Regions from separate parts of the Priestia sp. LL-8 genome, predicted to be linked through region 1. Evidence: predicted binding sites of a transcription regulator. Region 1 holds the regulator's gene; the other holds the start of a gene.
The links. Region 1 encodes LexA, which represses DNA repair genes until DNA is damaged. Its sites were predicted from a motif close to CGAACATATGTTCG; they were not measured.

Region 1 (11,846 bases):
AAACGGACTGTATGAAAAAAACTTAGTTTTGAAAATTCAACAATATTTAATAAGCTATTTAAATAGCACGTACAGTGATTTTACGATTAAAACTACCCGTACCACAGATACTTTTTTATCGTTATCTCAGCGCGCTTCTCAAGCTAATTCGTGGGGTGCAGATGCATTTATGTCTATTCACGTAAATGCCGGTGGAGGGACAGGATACGAAGATTATGTTTATAGAAGCGCTAGCAATGCTAGTAAAACGTTTCAATCGATTGTGCACGGCCAAGTACAGGCAACGCTGCTGTCGTATAATCATCCGAATCGCGGACGAAAATCAGCCAATTATGCGGTGCTTCGCTTAACAAATATGCCTGCAGTACTAACTGAAATAGCTTTTATTGATAGGAGCGCCGATGCAGCACTTCTTCAAAATGAAGCTTTTTTAAAAAGCATGGGTGAATCGTATGCAAAAGGAATTGCCGTATATTTAAATTTACCTCGTCGTGCAGTTCCAAATCCATCGCCATCTCCAACACCGACACCAAATCCATCACCTTCTGAACCAGGTGAAAAAACGTATACAATTAAGCAAGGAGATACGCTGTACAGTATTGCACAGAAGTACGGCATAACAGTACAGGAGCTTCAAGAAGCGAATACAGGGCTTTCTGATCCTTTAACACTACAGGTTGGAAAAACAATTGTTATTCCTTCAGGAACTTCACCAACACCTACTCCAACACCACCTTCTGAACAATATCCACTTCCCAATGGAATTTTAAAACAAGGCGATTCTGGAGAAGCTGTGAAACAGCTTCAAAGAGCATTAAACGCGGTTAATTTTAAAGTAGGGTCAGTAGACGGAATATATGGAGTACAAACGAAAGATGCAGTCAGACGTTTTCAGCTTGTGTATCTTCCTTATGATGTAGATGGCATTTATGGTCCTCAAACGAAAAACAAGCTAGCAGCCGTTTTAAAAGCAAAAAGTTAACGTAAGAAGGTCTTCTGTAAGCAGACAGAAGGCCTTTTGTTTTCCCCTTAAAAGCGCCTTAAGCACTATTTTATGGTTTACGTAAAATAATGCTTTACAAACCATTTGTACGGGAGTATATTATCTAAGAACAAAGGATAGTTATGAACGAAACTTGTTATCAATCATACCCTTTAACCGAAAATTATATTGACCTGTTATCGCTTAATTCGTCAGAAGTGGGGGACCCAAATTTGTGCATTGTCACTTGGGGTGAATCCTTTTTTAAAAGGTAGGGCTACTCTCATAGCCCGAATCCGACAGCTAACCCCATAAGCGTTTTAGAGAGGAGGTTTAAGCTGTGTAAAAACGCTGAGAACCCTTAGTGTTTTTTTTGTGCGCTTTTTTAACATAAAAAGGCATTTTTTAGGAATAATATCACTTATTCATGAACTTGTAACTGAGCTTAGCAACGAAAAGCAAATAGTAGCTAAGCAATCATCGGAGGGAAATTACGTGAACTATTCAGTTCTCAAAAGATTATTGATTGGAAAGCCGCTTAAAACAAAAGAGTTAGGTGATCAAAAGCTTAGTAAGCTTAAAGCACTTGCTATTTTATCATCAGATGCCTTATCTTCAGTGGCTTATGGAACAGAACAAATTTTAATTGTACTTGCGACAGTCGGTGTCCTCGCTTATTGGTATTCAATTCCAATTGCGATTGGTGTATTGGTGCTGCTGACGGCTTTAATTCTTTCATATCGTCAAATTATTTATGCGTATCCGCAAGGCGGAGGAGCTTATATTGTTTCCAAAACCAATTTAGGAGAAAATCCTGGGCTTATCGCTGGAGGATCACTGCTGGTAGATTATATATTAACAGTTGCCGTGAGTGTTTCAGCAGGAACCGATGCTTTAACTTCGGCTTTTCCAACGCTGCATCATTACAATGTAGTAATTGCGTGCTTGCTGGTTATTTTGATTACTGTCTTAAACTTACGAGGCGTAACGGAATCCGCTTCTGTATTAGCTTATCCGGTTTATTTATTTGTTATTGCTCTTATCTTGTTAATAGCGGTAGGCTTGTTTAAAATAGCGACAGGTCAAGTTTCACCTGAGCTTCATACGTCTCTTGGTACAGTAGTGCCAGGTATTAGTTTGTTTTTATTATTAAAAGCTTTTTCGTCAGGCTGTTCAGCATTGACAGGTGTAGAAGCTATTTCAAATGCAGTGCCTAACTTTAAAGAGCCAGGTGCAAAAAATGCTGTTCATACATTAATGCTGATGGGCGGTATTCTAGCTGTTTTATTTTCTGGGATCACGTTTTTAGCTTATTGGCTTGGCATTTCTCCAAAAGCAGATGAAACTGTTGTATCACAAATTGCATCGAGTGTGTTTGGACGCAATGGATTTTATTACTTTATTCAAGGAACAACAGCTCTAATTCTAGTGCTAGCAGCCAATACAGGGTTTTCAGCTTTTCCTTTGCTTGCTGTCAACTTATCGTCTGATAAATACATGCCGAGAATGTTTCAAATTCGGGGTGATAGACTAGGGTATTCAAATGGAATTGTGACCCTTGGAATTGCTTCTATTGTCTTAATTGTAGCTTTTAAAGGAGCGACAGAGCAATTAATTCCTCTTTATGCAGTCGGGGTGTTCATTCCATTTACACTTTCTCAAACAGGAATGATTGTCAAGTGGCTTAGAGAAAAGCCGGCCGGCTGGCAAGGGAAGCTAACCATTAACTTAATTGGTGCGCTTATTACATTAACTGTGTTAATCATTTTGTTTACAACGAAGTTTTCACAAGTATGGTCTGTGCTAGTTTTCTTACCGGTTATCGTTTATATTTTTCATCGCATTCATACGCATTATGAAGCGGTAGGAGAGCAGCTTCGTATTAAGCAAGGAGAAAAGATTGGAAAGCTTGAAGGAAGTGTAGTCATTGTTCCTGTAGCAGGAATGACAAAGGTAGTAGAAAATTCATTAAATTATGCACGAACGATTGGCGATACCGTTATTGCAGTGCATGTGGCCTTTGATCGAGAAAGTGAAAAGAAAATGGAAGAGAAGTGGGAGAAGTGGCAGCCTGATATTCGTATTGTTACGTTTCATTCTCAATACCGCAGCTTAGTGCGGCCGCTGTTTCGATTCATCGATATGGCTGAGGAAAAAGCGCGAGAAAATAACATGGCCATTACGGTCGTTATTCCGCAATTCATTACGAAAAAAAGTTGGCAAAATATTCTTCACAATCAGTCCAGTCTGCTGTTAAAAGCACATTTGCTTTACCGCAAAAATGTAATTGTTACAACTGTACCGTACCGTTTTAAAAAATAATGAAACATGACTAAAAACCTCCAACTTATATGTTGGAGGTTTTTAATTTTTAAATTCACATACACTAACCGTAATCGAATCTCATCAAAGGCGCAAACGGAGGGATTGTATGAGTGAATTAATTAAATTATTGCGAAAAGGAAATAAATCGGCCATGATGGCCGCTATAGTGAATACCATTATTTCCATTATTAAAGGGATTGCTTTCGCTTTAACAGGAAATGTAGCGATGTTTGCTGAAACGATGCACAGCTTAGGAGATGCAGCTAATCAGTTTTTTGTTTTTATAGGTTCGGCATTAAGTAAAAAAGCCCCGACTAAACGATTTCCAAACGGTTTCGGCCGATTGGTTAATCTTGTTCTATTAGGAGCCGTTCTTGTAGTAGGGATTATGGCGTTTGAAACGATTAAAGAAGGATATCACCACATTCTTCATCCGACGAAGTCTTCAGGCTTTATTTTAAATATTGCAGTACTTGGCATCTCGGTGTTACTTGAGATGTTTGTCCTATTTAAGGCAATGAAAGAAATTTTGCACGATGTCGGAATGAATACCGCAGAGGTCAATGTTTTTACGCAAAGCTTTATTCATTTAAAGAAAGCAAAGCCAGCAACCAAGCTGGTTTTTATGGAAGATCTGGTAGCTACTGGAGGAGGCGTATTGGCATTAATAGCTGTTTTCATTTCACGGTTTACACCTTTTCACCAAGCTGAAGGAATTGCTTCTATTTTAATTGGGCTTATGATGTTTTTTGTAGTAGGACGAGTATTTTTAGACAACGCTGCGGGAGCCCTTGGTGAAGCAGATAAAGAAATGGAAATAAAAATTGGCGCGATTGTCATGCAAGATGTACAAGTGCGTGATATTCAAACATTAATGGTGATGAAAGAAGGAGAAGAGCTTCACGTTGAATTAAAAGTAGAAATTGATCCTTCTTTAACAGTGGCCGAAGCTGATGATATTAAAGATCGTCTGGAAAATCGTATTTTACAGGAGAAAGGAGTAACGGATGTCATTATTGAATTTGATGAAGATGATGGAATTCCGGACTGGGCGCCAAGTGATTTACAGCTTCAAAAAGAATAAAAACAAGGAAGAAAACAACTGTTTTCTTCCTTGTTTTTTTAGCTATATACTTTTTCACGTACGTTTGGAGAATCTGTTGAAGCTTTCGAGAAGTTAATGGTTTCACGTACAACGTAAATAGGTCTATTTTTACTTTCATCGTAAATTCTTGCGATGTATTGTCCGACTAGACCTAAACCAAGTAGCTGAATACCGCTAAAGAAGGTGATAGCTACCATAATGGAAGTCCAGCCAGGCTGAATGTTTTTACCTATCAGCCAAACAACAATCGAATAACTTAAAACTAAAAGTGATACAAAAACCGATAATAAGCCAATAACCATTACTAAACGCAAAGGCTTCGTTGAAAACCCAATAATTCCATCTGAAGCAAACTTGATCATCTTTTTTAAAGGATATTTTGTTTCACCAGCAAAGCGTTCATCGCGCTCATATTCTACATATGTTTGCCTGAAACCAATCCAAGACATCATTCCTCGTACAAAACGATTACGTTCAGTCATTTTTTTGAATACATCCGCTACTTTTCGGTCGATAATACGAAAATCTCCCGTGTCTTTAGGGATTTCGATATCGGACATATAATTTAAAAAGCGATAAAAATACTTAGCCGTGGCTAATTTAAAAAAGGTCTCTCCGCTTCGTTTCTTGCGCTTTGCATATACAATTTCATAACCTTGCTGCCATTTAGCAATTAATTCGGGAATCATTTCTGGCGGATCTTGTAAGTCTGCATCAATAATAACGATAGCATCACCTTGAGCATAATCAATGCCTGCTGTTACGGCAGTTTGGTGCCCAAAATTACGAGCAAAATCAATAACTTTTACGTTAGAATCCATAGCAGCTACGTCTTTTAAGATTTCAATTGTTCGATCTGTGCTGCCATCATTGACGAAAATGAATTCATAGTTAATATGATTTTTATGCATGACGGAAAGCAAGCGATTGTAGCATTCATTAGCTACTTCTTCTTCAAAATACATAGGTACTACGATTGAAATTAGTTCTTTCATGCTTTACCTCCTATCGAGTGATTGTTTGTATGCTTAAACGTCCATATTTTATTAAGGAAAAAATTGATAAACATTCCTATACAAGTAGACAACAGCTGTCCGATTATTGGATTAGCAGGTGTGTAATGTACAAGAACAAATAAGCAAGTTGTATTAACTGCTAAAGTAATAAGGTTTACGATGAAAAATTGAGCTAACATCCATTTATGTACGGTTGCTTGAAACACCCACGATTTGTTCCAATAGTAGCTGTTTATGACGCCAATAAAATAAGATAGTACGTTAGCCAATATATAATTCATATCAAAATGAATGAGTACTAAGTAACTGATAATAGTGAGCAGGGTATTCATTATACCTACAAATCCGAATTTCAGGAATTTTATCACGGTTGCATAATCCCTTCCATTTAATTTATCTCTTCACATTTTGTCTGGGGCTTATTTTTAGTAAATCGTACTATTAAATAGGATAGAATCACTGAAATACCAAACCCTTCGAGCAGCATAAAGCTTGGAAAAATAAAGAATCGATAGCGAGTTTGAATTTCAATAAGCAAGTGAATAAGAACGTATCCTATAATTAGTAATAAAAACAGTGTATACGGATATTTATCCTGCTTCTTCAGGAATAAACATATAAGTCCAATAATGGAAATAATAGTAGTTGAAACATAAATAATTCTTTCATAACTTTGAGCAGCACTAATTAATTTTTCTTTATTAAAAGGTACATCTTCTTGAGGAGTTAATGAAATGCTCCAAAATGTAGATGCATCCGTTCCTCCCCACATATTTAGGAATTTAATGTGAAAGAGATCTAAAAGTTGCGCTTTATCTGCTACACGCTCTTTAATTACTTCTTTTTCTGCTTCAGCTCGTTTTTCTCCAATTGGCATACCCATAAAACGACTAGCATCCTCTGAAGAATAAGAACCGCTTGTTTCGTAATTAAAGCCAATGACGAATTTCCATAAAGGATCTCTGTTACTTAAAGGATATTTAGAAATACCGCTAGCTACAAAAGAATAGTTGATCAGCGCATTTGCAATAAAAAAAGTAGCCAGTATGCCTACGAGGTTTTTTCCTATTTGTTTTCGGCGAGTTTTTAACTCAGCAGCATCCTTCGTTTTGATGTAAGGTTGAAGAATTTGCGAGATGAAATAAATGAGAACAGCAACGATAATAATGGGTCCTAGAGGGCGCATTAAATTTCCTAACGACAATAGAAGGCCAATATAAAGCCAGCTAAACTTGTTATGAGCAAATCTTTTTATAATAAGGTAAAAAGCTGCATAAAATAAAAAAGTAGCCAAATGCTGGTTAGTTAACACTGAGCTATAGAGAATGTTCGGAATGTAGAACGCATATAGAAAAGCTGCCATTCTCCCAGCAAGTTCATTAAATACTTTAGCGCCAATTAAATAAATAAAAATAACGGTTCCAGTGGAATAAAAAATATTTAACAATTTTAATATAAAAATGTTATCTCCAAAACAGCGAATAATAACAGATTCATAGAATGAAAAGCCTAGCTGATATACCCATGTAGTGAAATAAACGCTTTGGTTAAATTCATAATTTCCTTTTGCGATATTACGCGCGGCATCTAACATGACAAGAAAATCAGATTTTACAGGCGTTTGAACAGAAAGCATCCATGCTAGTCGAATACCTAAGGTCAAAACAATCAGTGAAATAAAAAAAACAGTTTTGTTCATGTATCTACTTGCAATAGCTATTAGAAAAATGACAAGGAAAGTGATAAATATTCCTTCAATAATAAATGAATTACTTAAAGCCAAACCTTTTAATTCCAATGAATTTGTCATCGCACTATAACTGCCCCATAGAGACCATGTAAGAATCATGACACATAAAAGAATCAGGCTTTTGGATAAAAATGAGTTAAGCATATTACCTCCTGCAAATTATTTCATAGATAAGGTACAAAATTCCTACCCTATGATACCATATTTTATTATTTTGTATATATTTTTCTTGTAGAGTATAATATTAGATTGTTCTGAAATTACAACAGCGGCACAACGTTTGATAAAAGGTTCAGCGGAGTAGGCATTGATTTAGTAATAGATAAAAGAGGTTGGGAAAAAAGGATTTTAATCGAAGTGAAAAACGAACTATTGATCACCATGTTTGATTAGTGGTTCGTTTTTTATGGTGAACATAGGTTTCATTTGTTTAATTCCTTCCAGCAGTTGATTGGAGGGCAAGGCGAAGACTCCTGCGGAGAAAGCGGAAGGGATGAAACTCCGCAGGAGCACAAGCAACGAGGAGGCTCATCGGCTGCCCGCGGAAAGAGAAGTCTTGCATGGAAATGAACTGCGGCGTCATAAGCGGTTCAGCTCATGTATTTCGCTTGTTCGTATTTAGGTTGAATTCATTTAGTTATGTCTCAACTTCTTTTATGTTTTAAATCGATCTTTTAATAAGTTCCATAGTGAGCTCACTCCTAGGCTAATGCTGATTAATATTCCTGATAGAGCTACTATTAAAGCGATATATTCAAAGATAGAAAACTGCTTCATACTATCCCAATTGATGTTTCCCTGTAGCTTGCTAATAACTAAATTCATTCCGTAAATACCGGAAAGAACGGTATAAATCGTTAAAATTAATAATAAGTAATTGTGACGCTTGGCCGCGATTTTCTCTTGATTTTGATACAAAGTACCAAGGGTTTCTTTGACTTCTTGATAAAGAGAATTGATGTGGAAAATTTTTTTAAAGAGCTCAGAAAACTCTTGACCTTCTGTGCGAGAGCTAATTTCTAAAAATAAATATTTGCCTGAAAACACGGTAATAGAGCGGATTAGTCGCTCAATGCCCTCTGAATTTTTATGAAACGTGAGCTGAGAATACTCATAAGATAGTTTTAGCAACACGATTTTATAGAAAAAATGTAAAAATAAATTATAGTAATGCTGGCCAAATAGATGATTCATCAAAAGCTGATCCGTTTTAGAGTCTGTCGATTTAGAAATACATGAAAACACATGGTCTGTGATGACGTAATAAGTTTCAGGAGCCCACCTTTCATACACGTGTTTAGTATTATACGTTTTAATATACTCATGATTGTGTGCAGAAATAAACGCTTTCCCGTCAGGCGTATAGCTATTTAGCTGCCCAGTACGAAATAAAGTTGTGGAATTAATTTCTTGCTCTTGATTTACCGTTACATAACTTAACACAAACATCCGTTCATCGATAAAATAAGGAAGGCTCCCAACGTGCTGTTCACGCGTGGCTTCTTTCTTGATGTGTTCGTTCAAAAATGGCGCAAGCTGTGAAAAAATATAATCTTGTACTTTGCTATAGCGATGATGTTCATAGGTAATGGTGGATCCATGCTCTTCAGCAAGCTTCGGTTCTAATACACGAAAATGATTCATGAATTCTAAAATGTCATCATAGGTGTAATGGTTATGGCTCATTTCAGTGCGAATGGTCATGACGCCAATTTCAAAAGGACATAAAAAAACATCCACAGACAGCACGTTGCTAGACACGGTGGTGGAAGAAGTATGTAACGTAATGGTATGGTCTATTTTTTTTGAAAATCGAAGCAACCCTTCTTTTTCGCACGAATCAGGGAATAGAATACATTCAATGTAAGGAAGAAAATATTGATCCAGGCTATCATGAGATACGTAATATTGTTCTCCGTAGTATTCTTTTTCTAAATCTTTGTTTTGAATGGAAAAAAACTCGAACAAATTTGCTTTCAGTGCATGAACAAGCTGCTCTTTATTTTTTCGGTCAAAGGAAAAAGGAAAAAGAAACATGTTCATTGCTTTGGTAGGTACAATGGTTTGAAATGGTTCTGTTTTCCTAGGTGTATTAGTCATAAACTACATCCTTCTTATAGTCGATGGTATTTCCTTGTAAGATTCGAGGAAATGCAGATAGAAAGTAAAAGGTAAAACAAGCTTTATAAAAACTGTTCTACCTGCCTGCAATGATTCAACGTATCATTTATAATATGCCAATTTTTTTAGAAAACAAACGTAAAAAAACCAACTAACATCATGATTAGTTGGTTTTACATACAGTGTCTGATTAGTGAATCGTGCGATATACACCAGTTACTTTTCCTAAAATCGTTACGTGGCGAAGAATAATAGGCGCCATCGTTGAATTTTCAGGCTGTAAACGAACGAAATTTTCTTCTTTAAAGAAACGTTTTACCGTTGCTTCGTTGTCTTCGGTCATAGCAACCACAATATCTCCATTATTAGCCGTTTGCTGCTGACGTACGATTACCATATCGCCATCTAGAATACCTGCTTCAATCATACTTTCTCCCATAATTTCAAGCATGAATACATGATCATCTGGAGAAACGAATTTATCTGGAAGAGGGAAATATTCTTCCACATTTTCAACGGCTGTTATAGGAAGACCCGCTGTTACTTTACCGATAACAGGAACATTAATGACATTGCTTTTAGGAATGTTTACTTCATCTAGTTGAAGAACTTCGATTGCTCTTGGTTTTGTTGGATCTCTTCGAATTAACCCTTTACTTTCTAAACGAGCTAAATGCCCGTGTACAGTGGAGCTAGAGGCTAATCCTACTGCTTCCCCAATCTCACGAACAGAAGGCGGATAACCTTTTAATTTTACTTCGTGCTTAATAAAATCTAGTATGTCTTGTTGACGTTTTGATAGCTTCATATTTTTCACCTCGATTTTAGCTATTCTTTAGGTGAATTATACCACGTGATGTGTCAATATACAAACATAAGTTCGAAGAATTCCATTGACAGAAACAAATGTTCTCAATAAAATAAGAACATATATTCTGATAGGGGGATCATAATATGCAACAATTCTTACATTCTATGAAACATTACGCTATTTTTTTTGCAGTTATCGCTGCACTTACATATGTATTGACGCTGGTTTTAGGAGCGGATAAAGTAGATTTAGACAAATATTCAACGGTTACTATTACAAAAGGAGATACGCTTTGGGACTTGTCCAACAAGTATCATAATCACCATCATTTGACCACCAATGAATTTGTCAAATGGGTTGAAGACGTCAATGATTTAAACTCAGATACTGCCCAGTCTTTATCTCCTGGAGATAAATTATATATTCCTGTTTTAAAAAAAGAGTTACATAATCAAGTGGCAATTGAACAGTAGTGTGTAACGGCCGTTCCTGAATATTGTTAGAAGCCGAAAAGGTCGTGATAAAAGTGGACGCCATTATTTATTGCCGTGTCAGTACGGATAAAAAAACCCAAGAAACATCTTTGCAGCGCCAGCAAGAAGAATTAAAAAAGCTTGCTGATCTTCATCATCTAGAGGTGAAAAAAGTCGTGATGGAAAAAGCAAGCGGATATGATGTAGACAGAGAGGGTATTTTGGATGTTCTTCATACAATGAAAGAAGAGAAAATATCCGTGCTGCTCATTCAAGACGAAACACGATTAGGCAGAGGAAATGCCCGAATTGCGCTGCTTCATGCTTTTCATAAAGAAAATGCTACCATCTATACGATTAGTCATCAAGGTCAGCTTCAGCTTTCAGAATCTGATTCAATGGTGTTAGATATTATTAGTTTAGTGGAAGAGCATCAGCGGAAATTACATAATGCTAAAATTAAAAGAGGAATGAAAAGAGCCGTAGAAAACGGTTATCGTCCGCAGCAAAATTTAAAAAACCAGGGAGTTAACTCGGGAAGAGAAAAAAAAGAAGCGCCGATTGAAGAAATTGTCCGCCTTCGTCATAACGGCTTAACCTTTGCTGAAATTTCAGTTACGCTAAAAGGTTTTGGTTATAATATTTCAAAAGCGACCGTACATCGTCGCTATCAAGAGTATCAAGAGAGTGCTCAATCTCTTGATAAAACGAAAGAGATTTAGTAAGATGACTACATGTTGCCGGAACGGTTCGGTAATTTTAATTATTGATTATAAGGAGATAGGTTTTATATGCTATCAAAAGATAAACTTGCTCGTATTAATGCTCTTTCAAAAAAGGCAAAGGCTGAAGGTCTGACAGAATCTGAAGCGAAAGAACAGCAAGAGCTACGTCAGGAATATTTAAAAGTTTTCCGACAATCTATGACAAATCACCTTCATACGATTAAAGTTGTGGACGAAGAAGGTAAAGATGTTACGCCTAAGAAGTTAAAAGAGAGTAAAAAGAAGCGTCTTCACTAAGACGTTCTAGTAAAACTAGAGGGAGTGTTCCCTCTAGTTTTTTGTATATTTTTAATAAGGCGTACAAAAACTGTAAAAGTGGAAAATTTTTTGGTTCAAGTATTGTACAAATAAGCAAATCATTAGTATGATAACATATGTACATAGTTTTGAAAGGAATGAAGAGTATGACACAACGTATTGAAGATCTTTCGATTGCAACAATTCGTACTTTATCAATCGATGCGATTGAAAAAGCAAA
Region 2 (11,846 bases), 960 kb from region 1:
GTGCCTTTTGCTACAAATAACACATGCATCCTTTTTATTACATAGTTTTGGTTGTATCTATTATAATAAGAAGAGATGGCTTAAGGTTGAGGAGGATGAAAGAACTTGAATCGGAAAATCGTTGCACTATTAATGGCACTCTCCTTAGTTGTTGGAGCAGCAGGTACATATTTTGGCATTCAGTATGCAAATGCTGGAACGGTCAGTACCCCCCTTACAACTTCTTCAAATGATAGTAAAGTGGAAAAGGAAGAGCTAGACAAAATCAAGCAGGCTTACGAACTGATATCTTCAAAATATTACAAAGATGTAGATGACAAAAAATTATTAGATGGCGCAATCCAAGGAATGGTACAAACCTTAGGAGACCCTCACTCATCTTACATGGATAAGAAAACGGCACAGCAATTCACGCAGTCTCTTGATTCATCGTTTGAGGGGATTGGTGCTGAAGTAAGCATGGTAGATGGAAAAGTAACAATCGTAGCTCCGTTTAAACAATCTCCTGCGGAAAAAGCAGGATTAAAACCAAATGATCAGATTTTAAAGATCGATGGTAAAAGTATCGCGGGTCTTGAATTGAATGAAGCGGTATTAAAAATTCGCGGTAAAAAAGGCTCTACCGTGACATTAGATGTTCAAAGACCAGGCGTGAAAGAAACGATGAAAGTAAAAGTTGTAAGAGATGAGATTCCAATTGAAACCGTCTATTCTTCTGTTAAAAATGTAAACAATAAAAAAATTGGTTACATGGAAATTACGTCATTCTCTGAGTCAACGGGAGACGAATTTACGAAACAGTTGAAAAAACTTGAAAATAAAAATATTGATGGCTTAGTTCTAGACGTTCGTGGAAATCCTGGTGGCTATTTAACGAGCGTTGAAAAAATGCTCGATAAATTAGTAACGAATAAAAAGCCATATATCCAAATTGAAGATCGTAACGGTGAACGTCAAAAAGTGGTTTCTTCAATGAAAAAGCAAAAGGATTATCCAATTGTGGCCTTGATTGATGGAGGAAGTGCATCCGCTTCTGAAATTCTTGCCGGGGCATTAAAAGAAGCAGGAGGATACAAGCTAGTCGGTGAAAAATCCTATGGAAAAGGAACGGTTCAACAAGCTGTTCCAATGGAAGACGGCAGTAATTTAAAATTAACGTTCTATAAATGGCTAACGCCTGATGGAAACTGGATTAACGAAAAAGGTATAAAACCGACAGTAGAAGTCAAGCAGCCGGATTATTATTATGCAAATCCAATTCAAGTTGATAAAAAGCCATTAACACGTGATATGACAGGTGACCAGGTGAAGAATGCTCAAGTGATGCTAAAAGGCCTTGGTTTTGAACCTGGACGTACAGACGGATATTTTAGTAAAGAGACAGAAACAGCTGTAACAGCATTCCAAAAAGCCAATAAGCAAAAAGCTACAGGTGAAATTGATGAAGATACAGCAGCGCTTTTACAAACAAAACTTCTAGAAAAAATTAAATCAAAAGATGAAGATCGTCAGCTTCAAACGGCTTTAAAGCTAGCTAGTCAATAAGAAGTAGAAAAAGTTCCGTGCTTTTCCAAAGCGCGGAACTTTTTTAGTAAAAACAACATTGTCGGTTAGTGATGCATTTTGATAAAATAAAGAAGCCTATGATACATAACAATCAATCGTAAATGTTGTAATAAAAATGTGAAAAATACAGGTGGTGAAAAAATGGATTTTGCATTAGAGCTATTAAAAGGTATCGGGCGTTTGTTTTTACACCCGTTAACTTATTTATTTCTGCTCGTCTCGTTTTTTGTAGGTCTTTCTCGCGTCAAGAGAGAGCGTCAAAATTTTCATGTTCGCGTGTTTGATTTTATTTTAGAAGCAAAATATTTATTTTTTCCAGGTATCATTATTGGGTTGATTTTATCCGTTGTTACCGTGTTGCTAGGTGTCTATGTATCTATAGGAACGATTGTACTTGTAGCTGTTTTAACTTTTATCATAAGCGGTCCTTGGACGTTTAAATGGCTTTCTCCTTCTTATACGGTAGGACTGGCTGTGCTTGTGACCTTGCTTATTCCTGCAGCTGGTTTCGGTGAAGGAGTTATTCAAACGTGGTCTGTGCAAGCTCATAACGCAGATTTACCTTCTCTTACTATTTTAATGTCGCTGCTTGTATTAGCAGAAGGATATTTAATTTGGAAATTTGGGGCAAAAGGTACGTCTCCAGCCATTGTGAAAAGTAAAAGAGGGCAGGAAATTGGGGCTCATTACTCTCAAAAATTATGGGTTGTTCCGCTTTTTGTCTTAATTCCAGGCAGCGCCATTACGTCTGTGTTTCCATGGTGGCCTGTGTTATCTATTGAAGGAACATCATTTAGCCTGTTTTTTGTTCCTTTTGCTATCGGTTTTTATCAGCGAATTCAAAGTATGGTTCCGTTTAAATCTATTGAATTTACCGGTAAGCGTGTATTAGCATTAGGCGTGGGATTAACGATCATTACGATTGCTGCTATTTTTTATCCTCCTGCCGCTGTAGCTGTTGTTATTCTAGCGATCATAGGAAGAGAGTGGATTCGTTTGCAGCAGCGTCGAAGCGACGAAAAAGCGCCCGCACTATTTACTAAGCGTACACAAGGTTTGATTGTATTAGGAATCATCCCTCATTCTCCGGCAGAGAAAATGGGTTTGAAAGTAGGAGAAGTGATTATTAAGGTAAATGGAATCGCTATATCTGAAGTCCATAAATTTTATGAAGCATTACAAGTTAATAACCGTGCTTTTTGTAAGCTAGAAGTTATTGACGAAAATGGAGAAGTTCGCTTTACTCAGCGAGCATTGTATGACAATGAACACCATGAACTAGGCATTTTGTTTGTACACAATTATACAAAACGTGACTCGCAAGCTGGTTAAAAGACGGATAAAAAGGAGAAATGTTTGTGGAAGTCAAAACGATTGCCGCAGTTTTTCTACCCGCCATATTGCTTGTTCTATTTGCTAGAGTAACATATAACTTATATGTTGCAACAGCACTGACGCTTTTATTGATAGCTGTTTCTGTATATAAAGGGTACGCAGATTATCCGCTTATTATTTTAATAGATTTACTTTCCGCAGCCATCGGTTTTCTATATGCAAAAGGCATGCTAGCAGCTGGGAAATAAAGATTGTTATTTTGATGATAAGTGAATCGTCTTATTATCAAAACGTACGCAAAAGCTCTCTACGAAATGTGGAGAGCTTTTTTATGTCCAAAAACGAGTTAGAACTCATAACATTGTTGTTACAGTTCCATCGATAAATGAGTATAATTAAATTAATCATACAAATATGTATTCAACTAAATTAACTTAAACAATTTTGTGTAAATTATTTTAACTACGTGTACAAATATGTAGTTGGGGCATAGAAAAATAAAGATATTAATCTGAAAATTATATTTATTTTGATTTTTTAAACAAAGGGAGGTTTAGTATCGATGGAAGTGTTAATGAGAACGATGTTTCAGTCGCTTGGCAAAAATCATTCAATGAATAAATTAGCTAAAAAGTATGGATTGCGGATGGGGGCAGCTCGTTTTGTTGCTGGAGATTCAATTGAATCAGCAATTCAAACATCCAAGGAGCTTAACAATAGTGGGAAAGTTGTTACACTCGATCATTTAGGAGAGTTTGTTTTTACAGAAGAGGAAGCTAGGTTATCTACGGCCATGTGTATTCAGACATTAGAAGCCATTGCAGAATCAGGCGTTCAATCAAATTTATCGTTAAAGATGACTTCTTTAGGGTTGGATATTAGCAAAGAGCTTTGTATGGAAAACATGCGCAGAATCCTACACACGGCCAGGGTGAATGATATTTTTGTTCGAATTGATATGGAAGACTACTTGCACTGCCAAATCTCCCTTGATATGTATAAAGAATTACGCAAAGAATTCGATAATGTTGGAATTGTGATTCAAGCGTATCTTTATCGTACAGAACAAGATATGAATGACTTACAGCAATATCAAGCCAATTTACGTCTGGTAAAAGGAGCTTATAAAGAATCACCAGAAGTATCATTTCCCGAAAAGAAAGACGTAGATGAAAACTATAAAAAAATAATTAAAATGCATTTGCTAAATGGACACTATACAGCTGTAGCAAGTCATGATGAAGAAATGATTCAGTACACAAAACGATTAGTAAGAGAAAATGGTATTTTAAATGACCAATTTGAGTTCCAAATGCTTTATGGAATCTGTGTAGAACTGCAGGATCGTCTAGTAAGAGAAGGATATAAAGTAAGAGTATATGTCCCTTACGGCATTGACTGGTTTGGGTATTTTATGAGACGCCTAGCCGAACGTCCCGCCAATGTATGGTTCGTGTTAAAAAATTTCTCCAAATAAGTTCAGTCCAAGAAACATAAAAAATTCGACACAAGCACCTTAGCTTCGTGTCGAATTTTTTCATTAGTTTAGTCCATATTCTTTGATTTTATTGTAAAGGGTGCCGCGTGAAATGCCAAGCAGATCTGCTGCAGCACTTTTGTTTCCATAGGTTTTTTGAAGAGTTTCTTCTATTAGCCTAGCTTCTTGAAGAGAATCTTCTTCTTTTTGAACTTCTGTGAAAGAACTTGCATCCTTCAGATTGTCAGGAAGGTGCGTAAGGGTAATCAACGACTGATCACTTAGAAAAATCATTCGTTCAATCGTATTTCTTAGCTCGCGAATATTGCCTGGCCAATCGTATTGCATAAAGGCTTCTAGAACTTCAGAGCTGATGAAAGGAGCCTTCTTTTTATACTTTTTACTAAATTCCTGTACAAATTGCTGAGTTAATGCTTCAATGTCTTCTTTATGGTCTCGAAGCGGCGGAATGATAATATTAATGACGGTCAGCAAATAGTAAAGATTTTCATGGAATTCACCGGCTTTTAGCAACTCTTCCAAAGGCGTCGTGGTAGAGGCTACAATTCGGGTTTGGACTTGAATTTCTTCGGTGCCTCCAACGTGATAAAAGGATTGTTCTTCCAAGTAACGGAGAAACTTAACTTGAATTTCAAGAGGCATTTTATCAATCTCTTCAATAAATAACGTCCCGTTATGAGCCTGCTCTAGTTTTCCCGCAATGGTCGTTGGATCTTCTGAAAAGACATCTTTTTGATGACCAAAGAGCTCAATTTCCAGAAGCCCAGATGGAATAGTGGCGCAATTTAAAGATAAAAAAGGTTCTTTATGTTTGGATCCCCCGTAGTGGATGGCCTGAGCCAGCATTTCTTTCCCAGAACCAGGTTCTCCTGTTAATAAAATAGGCATATCTGTAGATGCCACTTTTTTGGCAATGTCAACGGCTTGCTTAATTTCAGGACTGATACCCGCGAAAGAAGAAAATGGATTATCTTTTGGAATGAGAAGAGACACATCAATTTCTTCATTTAATCTTACAATATTGGTAATGTCATGTTCAGTTGCGACTCCACCTATGACCCGATTGTTTCTTATAATAGGAGATGCATTGATGAGCACGTGAGTTTGTTCATTAGGACGATGATACGTTCCGCGTACAGGGCGCCCTTCATTTAGAATCGTATGTAGAATGATGGATTCATCTTTGAAATGCTCTCCGATTTTTCTACCCAAAATATCATCTCTCTGAATCTTATACGTATGTTCCGCAGCAGTATTCCACAAGATTACATTTCCTTCATTATCGACCGCTGTCACTGCATCATTAATGGTTTCTGCCAATGTATCAAAATAGGAAGCTAATATCTCATTTTGGCTATGCAAATGTGTAATCCACTGTGAAGGTGTTACAAGTCCTATTGTGGTTTCTTGGTTTTCTGCTTGAATGAGGACTGGTCTGTTCCAGTTTGTGTTGGCTTGTAAATTGGCTAACGTAGAAGTAGAAGATGAAGGCCAATTTGTATCCGCTATTACTTTTTTTATGGACGATGCCTCGTCATGACCTGTTAACAGGTATCGTTCATCTTTTTGTATTACATAAAAGGTACTTGCTGTGACTACGACGAAGTCATAGTTTGAAAGTTCAGATTTCACTTTAGCTAAAGAAGTTGATTCTTCAACTGTTGTAAAGGAGTTATTTATAAGAACTTGATCAACGCTTGCCATACTAAACCCCTCTCAGTACATATTTTTTATACTGTATCATAATTTAGAAATTGGCGCAAAAGCCTATCTTTTTCAAACAATAACGCAGCTTGCTTTCTTTTATTGCTTTCATCCAAAGAGTTGTATTCCCTTCGAAAAGGGTAGTATAAGAATTTAGTGGGTAATAAAGTAACAGGGTAAAAAATAAAAACAAACAAACACTATATAAGATTAATACTCATTAGTTTCATTTATGATTATAAAGTGATAAAATACGAATATCAGTTCGTATTTTCGGTTTTTACATATCGTAATAAAAAATAGATAAAACAAGAAAATGGAAACGGAGGCCTTCATTTGAAAGATCAGTTTGAATTAGTATCCTCATATCAACCGCAAGGTGATCAGCCAAAGGCAATTGAAAAGATTGTGAAAGGAATTAAAGAAGGTAAGCAGCATCAAGTTTTATTAGGTGCTACAGGAACGGGAAAAACCTTCACCATGTCTAATGTTATTAAGGAAATAAATAAGCCGACATTAATTATGGCTCATAATAAAACGCTTGCTGGTCAATTGTACAGTGAGTTTAAAGAGTTTTTCCCTAATAACGCAGTTGAATACTTTGTCAGTTACTACGATTACTATCAGCCTGAAGCTTATGTACCTCAAACAGATACATTTATTGAAAAAGATGCAAGCATTAATGATGAAATTGATAAACTTCGTCACTCGGCAACTTCTGCTCTTTTTGAACGAAAAGATGTCATTATTATTGCCAGCGTGTCCTGTATTTATGGATTAGGATCTCCGGAAGAATACAAAGAAATGGTCGTATCTCTTCGAGTAGGGATGGAAAAAGAGCGCAATCAGCTGCTTCGTACGCTAGTGGATGTACAGTACGAAAGGAATGATATTGACTTTAAGCGCGGAACGTTTCGCGTTCGCGGCGATGTTGTGGAGATTTTTCCTGTATCTCGAGATGAACACTGTATTCGCGTCGAGTTTTTCGGGGATGAAATTGACCGCATTCGAGAAGTTGACGCTCTAACAGGAGAAATTATTGGAGATCGTGAACATGTAGCTATCTTCCCGGCATCTCACTTTGTCACGAGAGAAGAAAAAATGCGTGTTGCTATTCAAAACATTGAAAAAGAATTAGAAGAACAGCTAGAGAAGCTAAAAGAAGCAGGAAAGCTTTTAGAAGCGCAGCGCTTGGAGCAGCGCACGCGCTACGACCTAGAAATGATGAGAGAAATGGGCTTTTGTTCGGGAATCGAGAACTACTCTCGCCATTTAACGCTTCGTCCAGCTGGTTCTACACCTTATACACTGCTGGACTTCTTCCCGGAAGATTTCCTTCTTGTTGTGGATGAATCACACGTTACAATTCCTCAAGTTAGAGGAATGTATAATGGAGACCAAGCGCGTAAACAAGTGTTAGTAGACCATGGTTTCCGCCTGCCGTCCGCATTAGATAACCGCCCGCTTAAATTTGATGAATTTGAACAGCATATTAACCAAATTGTTCATGTTTCTGCAACACCAGGTCCTTACGAACTTGAGAAGGCACCTGATGTGATTGAACAAATTATCCGTCCAACGGGATTATTGGATCCAAATATTGAAGTTCGACCAATTGAAGGGCAGATTGATGATTTAATTGGAGAAATTCACGACCGGATTAAGCGAAATGAACGAGTACTCGTTACGACGTTAACAAAGAAAATGTCTGAGGATTTAACGAACTACTTAAAAGAAATTGGCATTAAAGTTCAATATCTTCACTCTGAGGTGAAGACGCTCGAGCGTATTGAAATTATCCGAGAGCTGCGGCTTGGAAAATATGATGTGCTTGTAGGAATTAACTTACTTCGTGAAGGTTTAGATATTCCGGAAGTTTCGTTAGTAACTATATTAGATGCTGATAAAGAAGGGTTCTTGCGTTCAGAACGATCGCTTATTCAAACCATCGGACGTGCTGCGCGAAATGCTAATGGACATGTCATTATGTATGCAGATCGCATCACAAACTCCATGGACATTGCAATCAATGAGACCAAGCGTCGTAGAAGTATTCAAGAAGCTTACAATGAAGAGCACGGCATTACGCCGACAACGATTCAAAAAGAAGTTCGAGGCTCAATTCGTGCAACAGTAGTGGCAGAAGATACAGAAACGTATGAAGAAGCACCGGCATTTGATAAGCTCAACAAAAAAGAAAAAGCAAAGCTCATAGAAGAAATGGAACAAGAAATGAAAGAAGCAGCCAAAGCGCTTAACTTTGAGCGCGCAGCTGAGCTTCGTGACTTGATTCTAGAATTAAAAGCGGAAGGGTGATAAAACATGGCGATGGAAAAAATCGTGGTAAAAGGTGCACGAGCCCACAATTTGAAAAATATCGATATTGAAATCCCGCGGGAAAAATTAGTGGTGTTAACAGGGTTATCAGGTTCTGGTAAATCTTCTTTAGCTTTCGATACAATCTATGCAGAAGGACAAAGACGTTATGTTGAATCGCTTTCGGCATATGCAAGACAGTTTTTAGGTCAAATGGATAAGCCGGATGTAGATTCGATTGAAGGATTGTCGCCTGCTATTTCAATCGATCAAAAAACAACGAGCCGAAACCCTCGTTCAACCGTCGGAACTGTGACGGAAATCTATGACTATTTGCGCCTTTTGTTTGCTCGGGTAGGAAAGCCGATTTGTCCTAATCATGGAATTGAAATTACGTCTCAAACGATTGAGCAAATGGTAGATAGAATTTTAGAGTACCCTGAACGCACAAAACTTCAAGTACTGGCCCCTGTGGTATCTGGCCGAAAAGGCACCCACGTAAAAGTATTAGAAGATATTAAAAAGGAAGGGTACGTTCGCATTCGAGTAGACGGAGAAATGCGTGAAATAACAGAAGAAATTGAACTGGAAAAAAACAAAAAGCACTCTATTGAAGTAGTGATTGATCGCGTTGTTGTAAAAGAAGGTGTAGCCGCTCGTTTGTCGGACTCTTTGGAATCAGCTCTTCGCCTTGGAGAAGGGAAAGTAATTATTGACGTGATAGGTGAAGAAGAACTGCTTTTTAGCGAGCATCATGCTTGTCCAAAATGTGGTTTCTCCATTGGAGAACTTGAGCCCCGCATGTTTTCGTTTAATAGTCCGTACGGGGCGTGTCCAACGTGTGATGGGTTAGGAACGAAATTGGAAGTGGATAAAGATTTAGTTATTCCTAACTATGACTTAACGCTTCATCAGCACGCAATTGCACCTTGGGAGCCAACAAGTTCTCAATACTATCCGCAGCTGCTTGAAGCCGTATGTACACATTACGGCATCGACATGGATGTGCCGGTTCGAGATATCCCGGAACATTTATTTGATAAAGTATTATATGGCAGCGGTAAAGAAAAGATTTACTTTCGCTATGAAAATGATTTTGGCCAAGTAAGAGAAAATCACATCGAATTTGAAGGCGTGCTTCGAAACGTAGAGCGCCGTTATCATGAAACAAGTTCAGATTACATTCGTGAGCAAATGGAAAAATACATGGCTCAGCAAGCTTGTCCAAAATGTAAAGGGAATCGCTTAAAACGCGAAAGCTTAGCGGTGCTTATTGACGAAAAGCATATAGGAGATACAACCCGCTTTTCAGTAAAAGAAGCATATGACTTTTTTGAAAGTCTCAGCCTATCTGAAAAAGACATGAAGATTGCTGATATGATACTGCGTGAAATTCGTGAGCGTCTAAGCTTTCTCATTAACGTGGGACTTGATTACTTAACATTAAACCGCTCTGCTGGAACTCTTTCAGGAGGAGAAGCACAGCGCATTCGTTTGGCTACTCAAATTGGTTCTCGTTTGACGGGGGTTCTTTATATTTTAGATGAACCTTCTATCGGTCTTCATCAACGTGACAATGATCGCTTAATTCGCACGATGCAAGATATGCGCGATATTGGGAATACGTTGATTGTTGTAGAACATGACGAAGATACGATGATGGCAGCTGATTATTTAATTGATATCGGACCAGGAGCCGGCGTACACGGGGGTGCCGTTGTTTCTCAAGGTACGCCTCAGGAAGTGATGGAGGATGAAAACTCTTTAACGGGTCAATATCTATCAGGAGAGAAGTTTATTCCTCTTCCAGCGGAAAGACGGTCAATAGATAAAGATCGGATGATTGAAATTATAGGAGCAAAAGAAAACAATTTAAAAAATGTAAAAGCAAAGCTTCCGTTAGGTGTATTCACGGCTGTTACAGGTGTATCTGGATCAGGTAAGAGTACGCTGGTAAATGATATCCTTCACAAATCATTGGCACAAAAGCTGCATAAAGCAAAAAGCAAAGCAGGAGAACATAAAGAAATCAAAGGCATTGAACACTTAGATAAAGTCATTGATATTGATCAGTCTCCAATAGGTCGCACGCCTCGTTCGAATCCTGCAACTTACACAGGTGTATTTGATGACATTCGAGATGTATTTGCACAAACAAACGAAGCAAAAGTGCGCGGATATAAAAAAGGTCGTTTTAGCTTCAACGTAAAAGGCGGCCGCTGTGAAGCTTGTCGAGGAGACGGTATTATTAAAATTGAAATGCATTTCTTGCCAGATGTATACGTCCCTTGTGAAGTCTGCCACGGCAAACGATATAACCGTGAAACTTTAGAAGTGAAATACAAAGATCAAAACATTTCAGATGTGTTGGATATGACAGTTGAAGACGCTCTTCACTTCTTTGAAAACATTCCAAAGATTAAGCGGAAGCTGCAGACCATTTACGATGTAGGACTTGGTTATATCACGCTTGGACAGCCCGCCACTACTTTATCCGGTGGAGAGGCACAGCGTGTAAAGTTAGCGTCAGAGCTTCACCGCCGCTCAACAGGAAGAACGCTTTACATTTTAGACGAACCGACCACTGGTCTTCATGTGGATGATATTGCACGATTATTAAAAGTGCTCCAGCGTTTAGTTGAAAATGGAGATACGGTTCTAGTGATCGAACATAATTTAGACGTCATCAAAGCTGCTGATTACCTGCTTGATTTAGGGCCTGAAGGTGGAGATAAAGGCGGACAAATTGTGGCTACGGGTACGCCAGAAGAAGTGGCAAAAGTAAAAGAATCCTATACGGGTCATTATTTGAAGCCAATTTTAGAACGTGATCGTAAGCGTATGGAGAAAAAAGTTGAAAAAGCAGAGGCATTAACTCGTTAAAAGACACCAGCATTGGTGTCTTTTTTATAAAGAATGAAACTTTTTAACTCATTAAACCGTAATACATGATATAAGGAGTTGATTATTATGGAAGGAAATCGCGTACTATCTTCCTTAAATTATTTTAGCGTTTTCTTTGCACCATTTTTATTACCTATTATTATTTATTTTGTTGTTCATAACATAGAAGTAAAGAAACATGCAAAAACTGCATTCTTGTCACATTTACTACCTATCGCTACAGCGATCTTGTTCTTATTTTTCTTACTTCCTGCTCTTACTGGCTCTAGTGGAACGGTATTTATTCTTTTAATTGTAGCTTTAGTTGTTGTTTCTTTAGTTAATGTTGTTGTGTTTGTATGGAATATTGTAAAAGGGATACAAATATTAAGCAGATAAAAGTTAAATGACTAAAACGTAAAGAGGAGATGGAACGTATGAGTGAAAAGCGCAAACAAATTTTACAGATGGTAGAAGAAGGGAAACTTAGCGTAGATGAGGCTTTAACTTTGCTAAACTCACTGGAAAAAGACTCGGCTAATGA

Region 2: the regulator LexA is predicted to act here: its motif matches at 6,358-6,371, upstream of uvrB (excinuclease ABC subunit UvrB).

The regions. Positions count from the first base shown of each region.
Region 1 is NZ_JAZAQH010000001.1:3,884,039-3,895,884, reverse strand. It holds gene U9R83_RS20415 (N-acetylmuramoyl-L-alanine amidase) at 1-982, shown strand, start outside; cyclic di-AMP (ydaO/yuaA leader) riboswitch at 1,174-1,315, shown strand; gene U9R83_RS20410 (APC family permease) at 1,478-3,304, shown strand; gene U9R83_RS20405 (cation diffusion facilitator family transporter) at 3,414-4,391, shown strand; gene U9R83_RS20400 (glycosyltransferase family 2 protein) at 4,430-5,407, opposite strand; gene U9R83_RS20395 (GtrA family protein) at 5,404-5,796, opposite strand; gene U9R83_RS20390 (ArnT family glycosyltransferase) at 5,817-7,322, opposite strand; gene U9R83_RS20385 (hypothetical protein) at 7,833-9,278, opposite strand; gene lexA (transcriptional repressor LexA) at 9,490-10,107, opposite strand; gene yneA (cell division suppressor protein YneA) at 10,254-10,583, shown strand; gene U9R83_RS20370 (YneB family resolvase-like protein) at 10,637-11,305, shown strand; gene U9R83_RS20365 (DUF896 domain-containing protein) at 11,375-11,605, shown strand; gene tkt (transketolase) at 11,773-11,846, shown strand, end outside.
Region 2 is NZ_JAZAQH010000001.1:4,842,547-4,854,392, reverse strand. It holds gene U9R83_RS25410 (S41 family peptidase) at 106-1,545, shown strand; gene U9R83_RS25405 (PDZ domain-containing protein) at 1,708-2,898, shown strand; gene U9R83_RS25400 (DUF2198 family protein) at 2,925-3,149, shown strand; gene U9R83_RS25395 (proline dehydrogenase family protein) at 3,464-4,378, shown strand; gene U9R83_RS25390 (sigma-54 interaction domain-containing protein) at 4,442-6,103, opposite strand; gene uvrB (excinuclease ABC subunit UvrB) at 6,440-8,419, shown strand; gene uvrA (excinuclease ABC subunit UvrA) at 8,426-11,302, shown strand; gene U9R83_RS25375 (hypothetical protein) at 11,390-11,701, shown strand; gene U9R83_RS25370 (DUF4097 family beta strand repeat-containing protein) at 11,740-11,846, shown strand, end outside.